DNA from 3 places in the Kurthia populi genome. Region 1 is predicted to be linked to each of the others. Evidence: riboswitches for the same ligand, from Rfam matches in the RefSeq annotation. Region 1 holds a riboswitch; each other region holds the start of a gene.
What was found. Region 1 has a riboswitch for cobalamin ahead of ACFSY7_RS03640 (CbiX/SirB N-terminal domain-containing protein). Riboswitches for the same ligand answer to the same signal wherever they lie in the genome.
Positions count from the first base shown of each region.

Region 2: it holds a riboswitch for cobalamin, as region 1 does, so the genes downstream of both, ACFSY7_RS04110 (ABC transporter substrate-binding protein) here and ACFSY7_RS03640 (CbiX/SirB N-terminal domain-containing protein) in region 1, are expected to answer to the same signal.
Region 3: it holds a riboswitch for cobalamin, as region 1 does, so the genes downstream of both, ACFSY7_RS18445 (Ig-like domain-containing protein) here and ACFSY7_RS03640 (CbiX/SirB N-terminal domain-containing protein) in region 1, are expected to answer to the same signal.

Region 1 covers NZ_JBHUOR010000019.1:25,351-30,894, reverse strand. The annotation lists gene ACFSY7_RS03670 (CidA/LrgA family protein) at 1-13, opposite strand, end outside; gene ACFSY7_RS03665 (LysR family transcriptional regulator) at 132-1,016, opposite strand; gene ACFSY7_RS03660 (aldose epimerase family protein) at 1,028-2,044, opposite strand; gene ACFSY7_RS03655 (hypothetical protein) at 2,440-2,598, shown strand; gene ACFSY7_RS03650 (hypothetical protein) at 2,609-3,073, shown strand; gene ACFSY7_RS03645 (hypothetical protein) at 3,159-3,638, shown strand; cobalamin riboswitch at 3,695-3,867, shown strand; gene ACFSY7_RS03640 (CbiX/SirB N-terminal domain-containing protein) at 4,002-5,192, shown strand; tRNA gene ACFSY7_RS03635 (tRNA-Thr) at 5,352-5,422, shown strand.
Region 2 covers NZ_JBHUOR010000023.1:26,274-31,817, reverse strand. The annotation lists gene ACFSY7_RS04120 (adenosylcobinamide amidohydrolase) at 1-794, opposite strand, end outside; gene ACFSY7_RS04115 (FecCD family ABC transporter permease) at 797-1,792, opposite strand; gene ACFSY7_RS04110 (ABC transporter substrate-binding protein) at 1,792-2,751, opposite strand; adenosylcobalamin (AdoCbl) riboswitch at 2,810-2,941, opposite strand; gene ACFSY7_RS04105 (SIS domain-containing protein) at 3,186-3,560, shown strand; gene tnpB (IS200/IS605 family element RNA-guided endonuclease TnpB) at 3,684-4,829, opposite strand; gene argS (arginine--tRNA ligase) at 5,252-5,544, opposite strand, start outside.
Region 3 covers NZ_JBHUOR010000140.1:8,089-13,632, reverse strand. The annotation lists gene ACFSY7_RS18465 (SDR family NAD(P)-dependent oxidoreductase) at 1-215, shown strand, start outside; gene ACFSY7_RS18460 (threonine/serine exporter family protein) at 305-1,051, shown strand; gene ACFSY7_RS18455 (threonine/serine exporter family protein) at 1,064-1,522, shown strand; gene ACFSY7_RS18450 (transcriptional regulator) at 1,676-1,828, shown strand; cobalamin riboswitch at 1,955-2,139, shown strand; gene ACFSY7_RS18445 (Ig-like domain-containing protein) at 2,248-3,798, shown strand; gene ACFSY7_RS18440 (DUF4430 domain-containing protein) at 3,866-4,861, shown strand; gene ACFSY7_RS18435 (energy-coupling factor transporter transmembrane component T) at 4,870-5,544, shown strand, end outside.

The DNA of each region.
Region 1 (5,544 bases):
GAAGGACTTTCAACGAAATCACGACCTTTAAATAACGCGCTTTTTTTAAATAATATGCTAGCGCTTTGTTAATTCGTTATTCAGTGTATAACAAAAAGCTACATTCGTAAAATACATAATTATTATCATCATTATTCCAAATTGGAATTCTTTTTCACGTAGTCAAGAAATGCACGCATTGCCTGTGAACGGTAGCGATCTTTTTTTAAAATGAAAGCAATTTCCCATAAAATTGGCTTCTCTAATGGAATCATTTTCACCACATTGGGATTGGTTTTATGCGCAAATGGTTCAGGGAATAAGGCGATACCTAAATTATGTTCAATCATTTGGCTAATAAATTCCCACTGTGAGCTTTCAAAAGCAATCGTTGGTTCAAAGCCAAAATCTTCACATTCTTGAATGATACGGTCATGCAAGGTAAAGTCTTCTGAAAATAGCAGCAGGGGCTCATTTTCTAAATCACGCATTGAAATAGTAGATTTTGTTGCTAATGGATGGTCATTATGAACAATGACGTACACATCTTTTTTTACAAAAGGAATACAATCATAGTCTTCATCGTGAGCAGGTAGCATCACAAAACCACCATCTAAATCACCAGATAAGACACGTTCTTTGACGATGTTAGCGCCGATTTCATCTAATTGAAATGAAATATCTGGGAAGAGTTGTTGGAAGCCCTTCATGATTTGAGGAAAAAATAAAATACCGATAAGCGGCGGCATGCCTAATGTTAAATGACCCGTTTTTAAATGCTCCATATCTTCTAATGCTAAATGGACTTCATCCACCATTTGAATAATTTGAATAGCGCGCTCAAATACAACATCTCCTGCATCGGTTAATTGAACATGTTTACTCGAACGATCGAGTAATGTTGTGCCGAGTTCAGATTCGAGCTGACGAACCATTTTTGAAATCGTCGGTTGTGTAACATGCAGTTTATGTGCTGCTTTTGTAAAACTTTGTTGTTTTGCGACTTCGGTAAAATAGGTGAGTTGACGAACATCCATAAATAAGCCTCCTAAAGCGTAGTGAAGCGGAAATTTGTTGTGTAGTGATAGCGTTGATTGGCTGCAAGCTCAGCGTCAAAGCGTTTTTTGAAATGAGAATAGGGAGCGAGCTGTGTTTCAAAGCAAATCGCACTTTGTTTTTTAGCTTGTAAATGCTCTGTAAGAATCGCCGTTTCATCAATATTATTACCACTATAAATAACCGCAAATGGATAGCTTGTTTCAACAGTTAAAACGCGTCCAACATGTGGCTCAACCAAGCGGATTTGTGGCTGCTGCGGTAATAAATGAAAGGGATGGTCTAAGCCACCTCCACGTGTAAGCTGCACGTCATCTTTATCGAAAAGGTGAGCGAGCAGTTGTGGCTCGCTAAAGTCGAAGGAAGAATTACGTGTGGCCTTTGCATAGGTTGGAATCGAATCTTCGGCGAGTTCCAAATAATAATCGCTTTTTACTTCTAATAAGTGGTCACCAATTGGTTGAAAAGGATGACCACTTAAATTGAAATAGCTATGATTCGTTAAATTTAAGACCGTTTTTGCATCGCTTAATGCGTCATAGTCAATACGAAGTTCATGCGCTTCATTAAATGTCATCGTCACATTGACGTCGACATTTCCAGGGAAGCCATCAGAGCCAGCATCTGAGTGTAACGTAAAGACAACAGAAATATCATCAGCGCGCTCAATAATTTCGTAATTCCATAGCAGTGAGCTGAAATTACCATGGAGTAGGTGAGTGCCTTCATTTGCCGGTAGCTGAATTTGTGCCCCGTTTATACAAATCTGTGCTTGCTCAATACGCCCTGCATGACGACCGATTGTAGCGCCGAGTGCCATATCATTATTTAAATACTGCTCAATGTTTTCATAACCAAGCACGACATTACCTAATTGGCGCTCTTTATCAGGCACCCATAGCGCAACGATAGCAGCTCCAGCGTTTGTAAGCACAATATTAGCGCCGTCCTTTGCATTGAGTGTAATGGTATGAATATCTTGTGTAACGGCATTGACAACGTAGTTCATTTTAACAGCTCCTCTACAAATTCATTCCTTTTTTTCAGTATACTACAAGACTTCAAGAAAACGAAAAATCGAACATTATGTGAAGCTATAGTAAATTTGGCAAAATTCGGTATAATAAATGAAATCAATGATAGATGGGAATGATTTACATGACGATGACACAACCGGTATTTTTTGTATTTTTGTATTGTATCATGCTCATCATTGTAAGCATTGATGGATTGCTTCAGTATAAACGGTACAAGGCGGTATTATATGGGGAGCAGGTGAAACAGCCCCTCCTTGGGATACTTTACACCTCTTTACGACAACATCGCTTTCTCCGTATTGTGGTTGAATTTTGTTTGAAATTTGGTATTTATTTTTATGCCTATTTGCTATATCCCTACAGTTGGATGCTAGCATTATGTGCATTGCTTATAATCGGGCGTCTGTACGTGCTATGGATGCCAATGGGAAAACTACGTACAACGAAATGGGATTTTATTACGCTGTTTGTAGAGCTAATCTTTTTAACATTATTCACGGCTTCATTGCTCGTATATGAAGCATAGGAGGGATACAATGCGTATTATCTGGACGGTGTTTCACGATGATGAACTTATTGAAAAGGGTGAGTTTAATCAGTTTTTTTGGCGAGGTGGTCAATTTGATGTCCTACTAGAAGGCAATCGAAAACTATCGATTGAGTCAAATGTTAATCATGGTATTCTAATAGAGGATATTGCAAAGTCTTTAATAAATGCTTTGCATACAGATGACCCACAAACCTTTCATACGTATAGTACATCAAAATCCTATGATGTGATTTTTTTAGGGCGCGTCCTGGAGTTTCGTAATTTTGATCCGGATACATTAAAAACGTTAAAGCGTACGATGCTGCCGAAGTTAGCGTTTATCGATGCATTTACGTATGCATTATGTAGCTACTTAAAGCTACTAAAGGAGCGCAATGAAGCCATCGAGCAAAATGAACTTTTTATACGATTAACTGTGCAATTACAAACATTGCAGCAATTAACAATGTAATGATAGCGCAAGTGCGGAGGAAAGCCGTGCTTGCGCTATTTTTTTTCAGCTAGTTCTTTTATAATGAACAATGGAAGGTGATTTTTTGAGTAAATTAGCGTGGTATATTTCATTAGCAATCTCATTATTTGGTGTCTTTGTTGTGCGCTATTATTTTACATTAGCGCCGGATGAGTCATTAAAAAATATAAATCCAGCATTTATTCCGCTTGTCTTTGTTATTCCATTTTTACTGATTAGTTTATTCATTAGCTTTGTCATTGGCTCCCGTTATTTTGCGCAAGCGAAGGGACAACAAATTGTAAGCTATATCGTCGTGTTATGCGTTATTTTGGCACTTAGTACATATCTAGAATACACACAAGTACAGGCGGATTTGACTGCCTTTGGTGGTGGTATCGCTGATAAGGGTTCGCTTATTTTTAATTTTCCTATATGGAATAGCTATACAAATGGCTGGTTCGTCAATGAAATGATTTTCTTTAGCCTGCAAGCTATCGCATTTGGCATCGGTTTTTTCAAGCGACATACTATTGAATTAGCACAGCAGGAGGGAGGCGAATAGCCTCTCTTTTTTTATAGAGCTATTTGATTTTTCAAAATTTAATGCTAAAATGAAAGCAATTCAATATGATGAATGGCGCTAATTCTTAGCTTAATAGGGAAATCGGTGAAAAACCGATGCTGTCCCGCAACTGTAACTTGGAGTGCTTTACAAAAACCACTGTGTAAACGGGAAGGTGTAAAGTACGTTGAAGAGAAGCCAGGAGACCTACCATTTAATCTTCGATGATTCACCCTACGAGGATAGGTGCGGAATAAGCAAAGGTTATTTGCGTTTTTTTAGTGCACTTTTTATAGGGGAAAGTGTCTTTTTTTATGCTTTCTATCCTCTGTGTGGGAATCAACAACATGAGGGGGAGTTAGCATGACAACGTGGAATTTAACGAAAATGGAGCGTCATTTAATGATTTGTAACGGAGCTACTTGTATGGGAGCTGGCGCAGAAGATGTCACGCAACAAATTCGTGATGAAATTCGTACACTAAAATTAGATGAGGTTATTCATACGTCACGGACACGCTGTAATGGACGTTGTAAAGATAAATGTGTCGTAATTGATTATCCAAAAGGTACTTGGTATTCTGTGCAGCAGGAGCAAACGGCGCGTAGTATTGTGCAAGGTAATGTAGCGCGTGAGGCGATTATTTATGAAATGGTAAATGGCGAACGCGTGCGTCAAGAAGGGCATATTAAAGGCATTGAAAAATATCGTAAAAAGCGCGCCACAAAAAAGACAGCGGTATTATTTGTTGGGCATGGTAGCAGACTAGAAGCGGGGAATGAAGAAGTGCGTTCATTTATTCGTCAAATGAAGCCAGCGATTGATGCCAATTTATTAGTAGAGACATGCTTTTTAGAATTTGCGAATCCTAATATTGAGGACGGTATTCAAGCGTGTATTGAACAGGGAGCGGTTGAAATCCATGTGATTCCAATTATTTTATTACATGCCGGGCATTCTAAATTACATATCCCAGCAGAAATTGAAGAGGCAAAGGCGCAGTTCCCAGAAATTCGTTTTACGTATGGCCAAACAATCGGTATTCACCAAGCAATTATTGATATTTTAAAGGCTCGTTTAGAAGAAATTCAATTTGATGTGTCGATTCCTCATAAAGATACGGCAATTTTATTGATCGGTCGTGGGAGCAGTGACGAAGATGCTAAAATGGATTTCTATAACATCGCATCGATTTTACAAGCACAGCTGACTGTTTCAACTGTAGAATGTGCTTTTATGGGTGTAACAACACCAACTGTGGAGCAAGGCATGCAAATCTGTCTAGCGCAAGGTGCAAAACAAGTCATTATGTTACCATATTTCTTATTTACAGGTATCTTAATGGAACGAATGGCCTTAATGGCGCAGCAATTTTCTGATACAAATCCAAGCGTTTCGATTGAGTTAGCCTCTTATTTTGGGTATCATCCAAATTTACAAACGGTATTATTAGAGCGCTTGCAGCAAGCAATCGATGGCACGTCAACAGGCATGCAAGATTTAGCGAATTTCCGTGAATACGTGAAAGAAAATGAGTATGTTCATCATCATTAAGGGTGCACAAAGTAATTTTCTTAATAGAACAGCAGTAAAAGCGTTAAAGTAGAAAAAAGTTAAATAAACAAGAAGTGTGTTTTTCTGACAGGAATATTGTATAAAGTACAAAAAAGAGTATAATAATAGTTGTAAGTTACATAACTAATTTACCTATTTGCCTACTTAGTTTAATGGTAGAACAACGGTCTCGTAATCCGTAGATGAGAGTTCGATTCTCCCAGAAGGCATATCTTTGTTCAATTACAAAGCATCATAAAATTTAGAAAAAGTCGATAAACGTTGATATAACAGCGTTTATCGGCTTTTTTGTTTTTTCAGTATGCTATGGAGAATGCATTAAAACAACTTA
Region 2 (5,544 bases), on a different contig from region 1:
CGATTTTGTGCTATTTCAATATTCGGCAGCAGTGCCATTTGCGGCGTCGCTAGCTGTGGATGTGCAAAGCGTGCGACCGCCGTATGATACACTTGTGCAATCTCGTCTTCAGTCAAGACTTCCGCAGGCGCACCGTATGCGCGTACGCGTCCATTTTCTAGTAATAGAAGCTCATCGCAGTACAACGCCGCTAAATTCATATCATGAAAAATCGACACAACCGTTAACTGTCGCGTTGCTACCTCATGCTTTAGCATGTCCATAATTTGACGTTGATGTTCTAAATCTAAATGATTTGTCGGCTCATCTAGCAGTAAAAGCTCCGCCTGCTGGGCAAGTGCCTGTGCAATAAAGGTCCGTTGCTGCTCGCCGCCTGATAAATATTCCAGCTCCTCATCGCGGTACTTTGCGACACCCGTTTGAGTCATTGCCTCCGTTGTCGCTGCCTCATCTTCTGCTGACCACTGTGAAAATAAGCCGCTTTGATGCGGGTAACGCCCAAGCGCGACTGTTTCCGCGACGGTATGGGAAAAAGCATGAGCATGAAGCTGTGGTAGCACGGCCATCTTGCGAGCTAATTCCTTTTGTTTGTAGCTTGTTCGAGGCTTGTTATCGATTAAAATATCACCGGCAGTTAGCGGTAAAATGCCACTAATCATTTTTAAAAGCGTCGATTTCCCGCTACCATTTGGCCCTAAAATGCCGAGCATTCGCCCCTTCTGTAATGAAAAGCTCACATCTCGAACAATTTCTTTTTTATCATAGCCCCCTGTTAAGCCGTGAATCTCTAACATGTTTAACGCCCCTTTCTACGTTGTCTAAAGAAAATATAAGCAAATACTGGCGCACCAATAAATGATGTAATGACGCCAATCGGTAATTCGGATGGTGCAATAATCGTGCGCGCTACTAAATCACAGACGATAAGTAGCGTGGCACCATTAATAATTGAGAGCGGTAGTAAATGACGATGATCTGCACCGAAAAGTAGACGTGTCATATGCGGTACAACTAAACCAACAAAGCCAATTGTCCCTGACACCGCTACGGCACAGCCTGTTAAAATCGAGCCGCCCACTAAAATCATCCACTTGCTGCGCTTCACATTGACCCCTAAATAATGCGCGCGCTCCTCGCCAAATAATAAGGCATTTAGTTCCTTGCGATTCATCCATAGCATCAAGGCACCAACAAGTAAAAATGGCCAAATCATTTTAATATACGGCCAGCCACGCATCGATACGCTCCCCATGAGCCAGTTTAAAATCTGACGCAGTTCCTCACCAGTTAGTGCAATCATAAGTGAAATAACGGAGCTTAAAAAGGCACTAATAATAATCCCTGTTAAAATCAATGTTTCCATTTTCATCGAACGATCGACAAGGCGTGAAAAGCCAAGCACTAACACCATTGCGACCATTGCACCAATCATACTAAAAATCGGTAATGTGTATAGGCCAAGCGCGGATGACGAAATACCGAAGAAAATTGTCATCACCGCTCCGACCGATGCCCCAGAAGAAACCCCCAGCGTATATGGATCAGCCAGTGGATTTTTCAATAAACCTTGAAAGGCAGCACCTGCCATAGCAAGTGCTGCCCCTACAAGACCGGCTAAAATCACACGTGGCACGCGGATTTTCCATATAATATTTGCCGAGGCTGCATCCGCTGATGATGGATTCCACAATACAGATAGTGGAACCTTCACCGAGCCAATACTAATCGCAAACCATGCCGCTACAACTAATAGCGCAAAGGATACGGTATACCCGACAACATGTTTTTTCATTATTTAAATGCCTCAGGATAGACAGCTTTCGCGATTTCTTCTAAGCCATCTGCTAAACGTGGACCTGTACGACTTGTTAAATTGTCATCGACTTGCACAATTTGGTCTTCTTTCACCGCTGTAATGGTATCAAAGCCATCACGTTTTTTAATTTTCTTCATGATATTTGGTACGTAATCATACTTCACGATAATGACATCTGGGTTGCCTTTTACAATCGCTTCTGGGTCGATTTTATACCAATTTTCGCCGCCATCTTTAGCAATATTATTCGCACCAATTAAGTCGAACATTTCTTGCATATACGAGTTATTGCCCGCTGTATAAATGTCTGGTGCATCTGATGTTTCGACAAATACAGAACGTTCTTTCACATTGGCATCTTTAATTTTCTGTTGTACATCCGCTACTTTTTTCTGCATATCTGCAACAATTTTTTTCGCTTCAGCTTCTTTATTTGTCACCTTACCGATTAGTTCGATATTGGCATACGTTTCATCAAATGAATTTGCTGTTGGCACAACAAATACAGTGATTCCTGCATCACGTAGCTGCTCTAAACCTGCTTCAGCCGTACCTAATGATGACGCATCAATTAACACGAAATCAGGTTCTAACGAAATGATTTTTTCGATATTTGGATTCATATCGCCAACCATTGTTTTTTTAGTCGCTTCTTTCGGATAATCATCATTCGTTGTAACACCTGTCACCTTATCTCCTAAGTCAAGTGCGAATAATGATTCCGTAATGCTTGGTGATAAGGTAATAATTTTTGAAGGCTCTTGCTTAATGCTAATTTCTTTACCTGTCGCATCCTTCACTGTTAATGGGTACGCATTTTGCTGCGCTGACTGTGTTGTTTTTTCCTTGTCATTTGTCTGATCTGCTGTACCGCAGCCTGATAATAACATTGCTGAGACCGCTAATGCGGAACCCCATGACATCCATTTTTTCAAAATCCATTCTCCTCTCATTTCCCGAGAACATAAAAAGGCCCCTGTACATACAGAAGCCCCCTAAAAGTTGACTATCCTCGTAGCACATTCAAGAAAATAGTAGGTAATCTGGCTTCGAATTACTTCATTACAGTGGCGGGACCGCATGAGATTTTCACTCATTTCCCCTACTATGTCTGTGTGTTTAATTGCCCCTATTATACAAAACTTCAAGGAGTTAAGAAAGCATATTCGGAATAGTGTGTCATTTTTATGTAATTACGCACTGATTTCGTGCTTACTTTATTTTAAAATGTAATTTAATTTCTTTTTAAAAAATATTTTAAACAAAAAATGAAATTTTATTACTTTTAGATTACATTATTTGTAAATAAACGAAAGTGATTCCATCCATGTTAGGGTTTTCTTTTTTTAAATAATTCGGAAAAAATGTCATTACCCATTCAGACATTCATCTGATTACAACACTGCTTTCTGCTAACCCAGAAAATAAAGTACTTGTGCTTATTTCAAATTCTGGTGAAAAAACGCAAATCGAGCAGCTAGAAAACATTGCGAAGAGCCTACAAATTCCTGTCATTGCGGTGACCGGCAATCAAGACTCCGAGCTTGCAAAACAAGCCACGGTGACACTTTTACACAGTGCATTAGAGGTTAGCGGTAAAATCCGCACAGCCGCGACAGCGTCACTTATCGCGCAGTTGTATGTCGTTGATATGCTCTACTATTACTTTTTAACATCGAATTATACGAAGTATTCGGAGCCTATTTTACGTACACATGATGCAACCAATTTATTTTTAAATTGAACTACCCCCACTTAGCCGTTTTTACGAATGCGCTTGAAGTGGGGGATTCCTACGAACAGTGCTTGCTTGTTCCGACAGCTCGAACAGTGGCTTCACTTCTTGAGTAGGCGAGCCCCGTAGTCCCTACGGTTGTTGGGTTAACAGCGTGAGTCCTTCGGCTAAAATGTTCCGACTTGCGTTAAGGTCTCGGTCTAGCGTTTCACCGCAAGATGGGCAAACCCACTCGCGAATGTCGAGGGACTTCTTGCCATCTCGATGCCCACAGACATGGCAAAGTTGGCTCGATGGATAGAAGCGTGAAATCTTTACGATTTCTCGGCCATACCACTTCGCTTTATACATCAGTTTTTGCACAAACGAAAACCAAGAAACGTCATTAATGGCTTTTGCTAGTTTATGATTTTTCAACATGCCTTTGGTGTGTAAGTCTTCTAGGCAGATGATGTCGTACTGGCGAATGAGTTCCGTTGATAACTTATTTAAAAAATCTTCCCGCTGAAACGCAACACGTTCACGCAAGCGCGCGACTTTACGACGTTGCTTTTGGTAGTTCATACAGTCACGTAAAACGCGGTTCTCTTTTTTTGCTTGTTCGTAGCGACGTGATAACTTGCGTTGTTCCCGCTTTAGCTGCTTCTCCATCTTCACCGTAAAGCGTTGGTTATCCACTTTACGTCCATCAGACAGCATCGCAAAATCGGTGATACCTAAATCAATCCCGACAGATTGATTGGTTTTCGGTAACGGCTGAACGTCCGGTACTTCACATGCAATCGATACGTAAAAATGGCCACTTGCATGATATTTGATCGTTGCGCGCATGATACGTCCTTCTATCTCACAAGACTTCGCAAACTTCACAAGCCCAAGTTTCGGTAGTTTGATGTGGTTACCGACAATCGCGATATTGTTATTTGTATTTTTGGTTGTATAGCTTTGTACGGGATTTTTTTTGCTTTTGAAACGAGGGTATTTATTCTGTTTCTTAAAAAATCGATTGAAGGCATCGATTAAATATTCATAAGAGGCTTGTAATGCCACACTGTCTACGTTTCTCAGCCAAGCTGTTTCATCTTGTTTCTTCATCTTCGTGAGGACTTTAGACATCAAGCTACGATTTAAGCTTTTGCCTTCTTCTTTATAGGAAGTGTTCCAAAGTTCAAGAAAATGGTTATAGACAAAACGACAATGACCGTGCGTTTGATGGATGCGTGCTTGTTGGTCCTTATTTGGATATAACCTAAATTTGTAGGCTTTATTTTGTGACAATACGTTCACCTCTTCCGTTAATTATTTTTTGCTTTGAGATTGAAGCTATTTTTTAATCGTTTCGATTGAAGTACCGTCAGTAGAAATCCGACAGGCGTTTTTAGAGCAAAACAGTTCTAGTCTTTCCATACCCTTTTTCAATCAATAGCAAGCCCTATTAACGAGTATTTTAACGAGCATCTCTTGAAACGCGCTGTTCGCCAAAAGCATAGCATGCATCGCCCACCTACTCACTTCGCTCCTTGAGGTGAGCGTCTTCTGCTACAGACATAATAAAAAAGTGACTAAGACAAAACACGTCATTTTCTTTTTTTAACGTTCGAAACGAAAAACCGGAACCGCGTCACAGCGCGATTCCGGTTTTTTTATGCTCATAGGAGCGGCTTTACACATATGTCAAAGCCTCTTTTTATTTAGCTAAATTACATTTTTTCAGGAGCAGCTACGCCTACTAATTTAAGCGCATTTTTAATTGTTTGTGCTACTGCTGTGATCATTGCAAGACGTGCTGCAGAGCGTTCTTTATTGTCAACATCTAATACTTTTTCAGCATTGTAGAAGCTGTGGAATGTAGCAGCTAATTCTTGTACGTAGTTTGTGATACGGTGCGGTGCGCGAGCGCGTGCAGCATCTGCTACCACTTGTGGGAAATCCCCAACTTTTTTCAGTACATCGATGTCTTTTTCTGTAGATAATGTTTCAAGCGCATCTGTTG
Region 3 (5,544 bases), on a different contig from region 1:
GTATTAATACGATTGCACCAGGATTATTTGAAACACCACTGATGCAAGGAATGCCAGAAAATGCGCTTGCTTCCTTACGCCAAATCCCAGAATATCCAAAACGTTTAGGGGATCCTTCTGAATATGCCTTTACGGTGAAATATATGATTGAGAGTGCGTATTTAAATGCGGAACTCATTCGTCTTGATGCAGCAACACGTATGCCTGCAAAATAATGGGTTATCAAAACCACAAATAACTACTATAATGTTAAGGAGCCAGCGATTTTTTGGCTCCTTACTTTTATTTTATAAGGAGGGACAAGATGGATACATCATCTGTCTTTGCGGCGGACTGCTTTTTACTCGCAGGGCGCTTACTCATGCAAAGCGGCGCAGAAACGTATCGTGCAGAAGATACAATGCTTCGCATGGCACGTTCACAGGGCTATCAGGATGCACAAAGTTTTGTGACACCAACCGGTATTATTTTTTCAGCTAGTCATGAAAGCCCGACACGTATTGCACAAATTCCACGACGCGCAACAGATTTATCAAAAATCGCTGAAATTAATACGATTTCTCGTGCACTAACAGCAAATCAATTATCAATTGAAGAAGCGTATGAACAATTAAAAACGCTTGAAAATAAAAATCTTTTTCGTTCAGAACTTGCACAAGTTATTTACGCAGCAATCGCAAGTGGTTGCTTCGTCATTCTTTTTATGGGTTCCGTTTGGGATATGCCAGCCGCAGCGATTGCGGGGGGCATCGGGCACTGGGTCTGCTTACGCGTAAATGCGATTACAAAGGTGAAGTTTTTTGCCGAATTTACTGCATCCATTGCAGTTGGTTTAATGACGCTACTCGCGCTCTATATAGGCTTTGGCTTTGAAGAGGATAAAATCATTATCGGCGCGGTTATGCCGCTTGTACCAGGCGTCCCGATTGCCAATGCGGTGCGTGACATGATGGCGGGGCATTTTGTATCCGGCGTCACAAAAGGCGCAGAGGCATCTCTTACAGCCCTAGCGATTGGTTCAGGTATCGCCTTTGTACTTATTTTATTTTAAGGAGACTTTGCTATGGATTATGTTTTACAACTTGTGTGTGCATTTGTTGCTACCTATGGCATTGCGATTATTTTCAACGTACCAAAATCAACACTCATTCCGTGTGGACTCGTTGGGATGATTGGGTGGCTCATTTATTACGCGATGATTCAGCAGCAAGTAGACAGTGTCACCGCATCGTTTTGCGGGGCATTTATTATTTCGATTGTGGCCCATTACCAAGCATTTAAACACAAAACACCGATGCTGATTTTTGTTGTAGGGGGTATTATCCCACTTGTACCCGGGGGCTTAGCGTATGAGGCAATGCGTCATGTTGTCGCAAACGAATACAATGAGTCACTACAATTTTTCTTAAAAACTGGCATTATTACGGGTGCAATTGTAATGGGACTTGTAATCGCTGAAGTATTAGTACAGATGTATCGCAAAATGATGACGCGCTTAAAAAAGGCCAAAACACTAAACTGACAAGAGCTTAGCCATAGAGGCAGGGCTCTTTTTTTATTTATTTTTAAATTTTCTGATAAATATCATTGACGACTGTTTCAAACTGTTATATATTATTTTTATAAAAGATATTTGTTATATAACAACTAACACATTCAGAGAGGATTGGTAAAAATGGATATGTATCGTGAAGGGTATCGAATTTATTGCGAGGCTTGTGAACAGTATGGACTGCAGTCGATGAATTTTCATTTGTACGTAAAAAACTTAACAGAGGAGCAACTACATGCCTATAATACGCATAAAAAATGTGAAGTCGCCGTCTAGCGTACGACCGCTCTATTCGCCTAATCTCAACTTATTTCATTCGTAAAATAAGTCGAGGTTAGGCGATTTTATTTATTTTCTCTAGAAAAAGCGTTTACATCCGAACGTTTTTATGGAATACTATAGAACAATTGAATATGTAGAAGTGCCCAATTGGGATAATAGGGAAGATTGGTGAAAAGCCAACGCAGCCCCGCTACTGTATGTGTGATGAAATAGTTTTGTGCATTGTTGCTTGCGATAAAGCAATGAGAAGCCGCTAGAGTAAAAAGATCACGAGCCAGGAGACCTGCTTCTACATCGTTAACAAACTTCGAGGGGAAGTGGTGTTTTGCAAGCTTTTTTGGCTTATTATATATAGTTGTCCTCCCTAAGAATTGTTGCGTGAAAATTCTAAAAAATCAGGGGAGGATTTTTTTATGTTCAAAAACAAATGGGTAGCATCTTCAGTTGTGGTAGCACTTACATTAAGCGCTGTGCCAGCTTGGAGTGCACAAGCACAAGAAGTCACACCAATCGCTAGCAATACAGCATCGGCGGTATCATATACGGCAGCATTAAATGATGCGTCGGCATTTACGTACGCGATGGCAAAAACACCAACAACCGATTTAGGGAGCTCGGTACTGACATTAGCGAAAGCCAATTTCCCTGTAGCGAAAAATTATTACGATACATACTATCAAACCGTAGAAGCGGAAGCAAAAAATGATTTTGCAAGCTTTTCTGCTGTTAGTAAATACGCAACAACTGTGCTTGCGGTGACAGCCATCGGCAAGGATGCAACGAATGTAGGCGGCGTTAACTTAATCGAAAAAATGGTCGCTTATGCACAACAACAAAAAGCAAAAGGCGATGTAGATACGGCATTTGAGCTATTAGAAATGGATTACTACTGGCTATTAACAGCGCTTGATGCCAACGATTATGCGGTGCCTAAAGCGAATGAAGCGGATTTCTCACGTGAAGCAATCGTAGACTTCCTTGTAACTAAAGCTTATTCAGACGGTGGCTTCTCATGGGGCTCATCAAGTGAATGGGCAACGGGTGCCGATGTCGATTCAACGGCAATGGCGATCACAGCACTTGCGCCCTATAAAACACAACCAGCTGTAGATAAGGTCATCACAAAAGGCTTGGCATTTATGCAGTCACAATTAAGCGACCAGGCCGGCTTCTATAGTGAATGGGCAAAAGGAGATAGTCCAGAATCTGTTTCACAGCTTATTATTGCGCAATTAGCACTTGGCATTAATCCACAGCAACACGAGCAGTTTGTGTTAGCGAATGGTGCATGGACGGTATCAAACTTATTAACAAGTTATGATAAAGCACAGCATGCGTTTAAAAACTCGGCACAAGGTACAGTGAACCAAATCTCAAACGTACAAGCTGCACAAGCACTAACCGCATATGCACAACAAACACCATACTATGATTTATCAGCAGTGGACGCAACAAAATTTAACTATGATACAACTGCACCGGTAGCCGCAAAGATTTCTGCAGTGTCGGATAAATCAACAATGCTAAAAGGCACAGCTGAGAAATATGCGACGGTGACAGTGAAATCTAGTAAAAAAGTGCTTGCAACGACATTAGCAGATGGCACAGGACGCTACGATTTAGCGATTGCGAAGCAAAAAGCTGGCACTAAATTAGTCGTGACGGTAACAGACGCTGCGGGCAATACCTCAAAAGTTAAAACGGTCACAGTAGCGGATAAAACGGCACCTGCTGTGGCGAAAGTGAATACGGTAAAAGCAGGTACGAAATATGTGACTGGTAAAGCTGAAAAAGGTGCAACAGTAATCGTTCAAGTAAACGGCAAAAAATATCGCACGAAAGCATCATCAACAGGCAAATTCAGCGTAAAAATTCCAAAGCAACAAACGAAAAAAGCATTGTTAGTAATGGTAAAAGATACGGCTGGCAACAAATCAAAAACGCTGAAAGTACGTGTAAAATAATGAGTTTTGTCACTGTAGGGGGCTGGAATTTCCAGCGCCCTCTTTGACGTATAAGGAGGATTTTTAGATGAAACGCTTATTAGGAGGAATGTTAGCCGCTTCGATGCTACTTAGTGCGTGCAACGTGCAATCCGTTGATGAATATGAAAAAGAAAAAGCGCGCTTAGAAAGTGAGCAAGCTGCAACTGCATCATCGACAGTAAATGAAACGAGTTCGGCACAACAAGAACCCGTAGAGGCTGCAAACAAACAGAAATCGAGCGAGGATGCACAAGAACGAAAGGATAAAGCAGAAATAAAGCCGGATGACAAGGAAGCTATCGATAAGCAGGTTGATAAAGAAAAGATTATAGAAGATACAGATAAGGTAGCTACACCTGCAGCGCCAGCAAAAACAGAGGAGCAGCAAACGAACGACGCGAAACCAGCGGCAGAAGAAAAAACGGCAACGCCAAAAGAAGCCACTGCACAGGATGAAAAATCTACTACTTCAGCGGCCGATACTACTAATAAACAGCCAACGTCAGCGGATAAAACAACAAGCGAACATCAAAAGCCTGCAACAACTGCACCTGTGAAGCAACCGACGCCTGATAATACCGCGAAACCGAAGCCGACAACACCACAAAAAGAAGATAAAAAAGAAACGGTGACGGTGTCAGTACGCGTGGATACATTGCTGCAGCAGGAGCATTTCAATCGCTTACCTGAAGCACTGCAAAGCACAAAATATGTTCCGTCAAACGGCATTATTTTAAAAGCAGGCACGTACACGATTGAAAAAGGAGATAGTGCCTGGACGGCAACGCGAAAAGCCTTGCAAAAACATGGCATCCACTTCGAATATGAAGGCGAAGGGGAATCAGGCTATGGTTCTGTTTATGTAGAAGGCATCAATCATATTTATGAAAAGCAAGCGGGTAGCCTATCTGGCTGGATGTTTGCCGTTAACGGTAAAGCACCTGGTGTCGGGGCATCAGCATATGATATAAAAGATGGCGATAAAATTACGTGGCATTATACGACGAATTTAGGGCGCGATATTGGCCTTGCAGATCAGTAGGTGGCGCTATGTATAGTTTAAATACATTACATCCAATCGTATTATTTAGTTATTTTGCGGTCATTACGGGATTGACGATGTTTTATATGCATCCTGTGTTACTAATTATCTCACTCATTTGTGCCATTTTACTAAATGTTGCCATTGATGCACGCGCATTTACGGCGTCTTTAAAATGGTTTGTGCCATTTGCGCTAATTGCAGCGCTCATCAATCCATTGATTAGTCATGACGGGGAAATCGTGCTGTTTTACGTCAACTACCAGCCAATTACACTTGAAGCAATCATTTATGGCTTGGCGATGAGTTGTATGCTACTGGCGGTACTATTTTGGTTTAATGCGTTCAGCAAGCTCATGACGACCGATAAATTCATTTATTTATTCGGTAAAATCTCACCGGCAGTTGCATTGTTAATTTCGGTGACGATGCGCCTCATTCCGCGTTTCAAGCAACAACTTCATTTAATTATGAATGCCCAAAAAGCGATTGGTATGGACCCAAGTGTTGGGAACATGTGGCAACGCATTAAAAGTGCGATGCGCGTATTATCAATTTTAGTATCATGGGCACTTGAAAATGGCATTGAAAGTGCAGATTCGATGAAGGCGCGTGGCTATGGGCTTTCAGGGCGTTCAACATTTTCGATTTTTATTTTTACGAAACGCGATGGCTCGCTACTT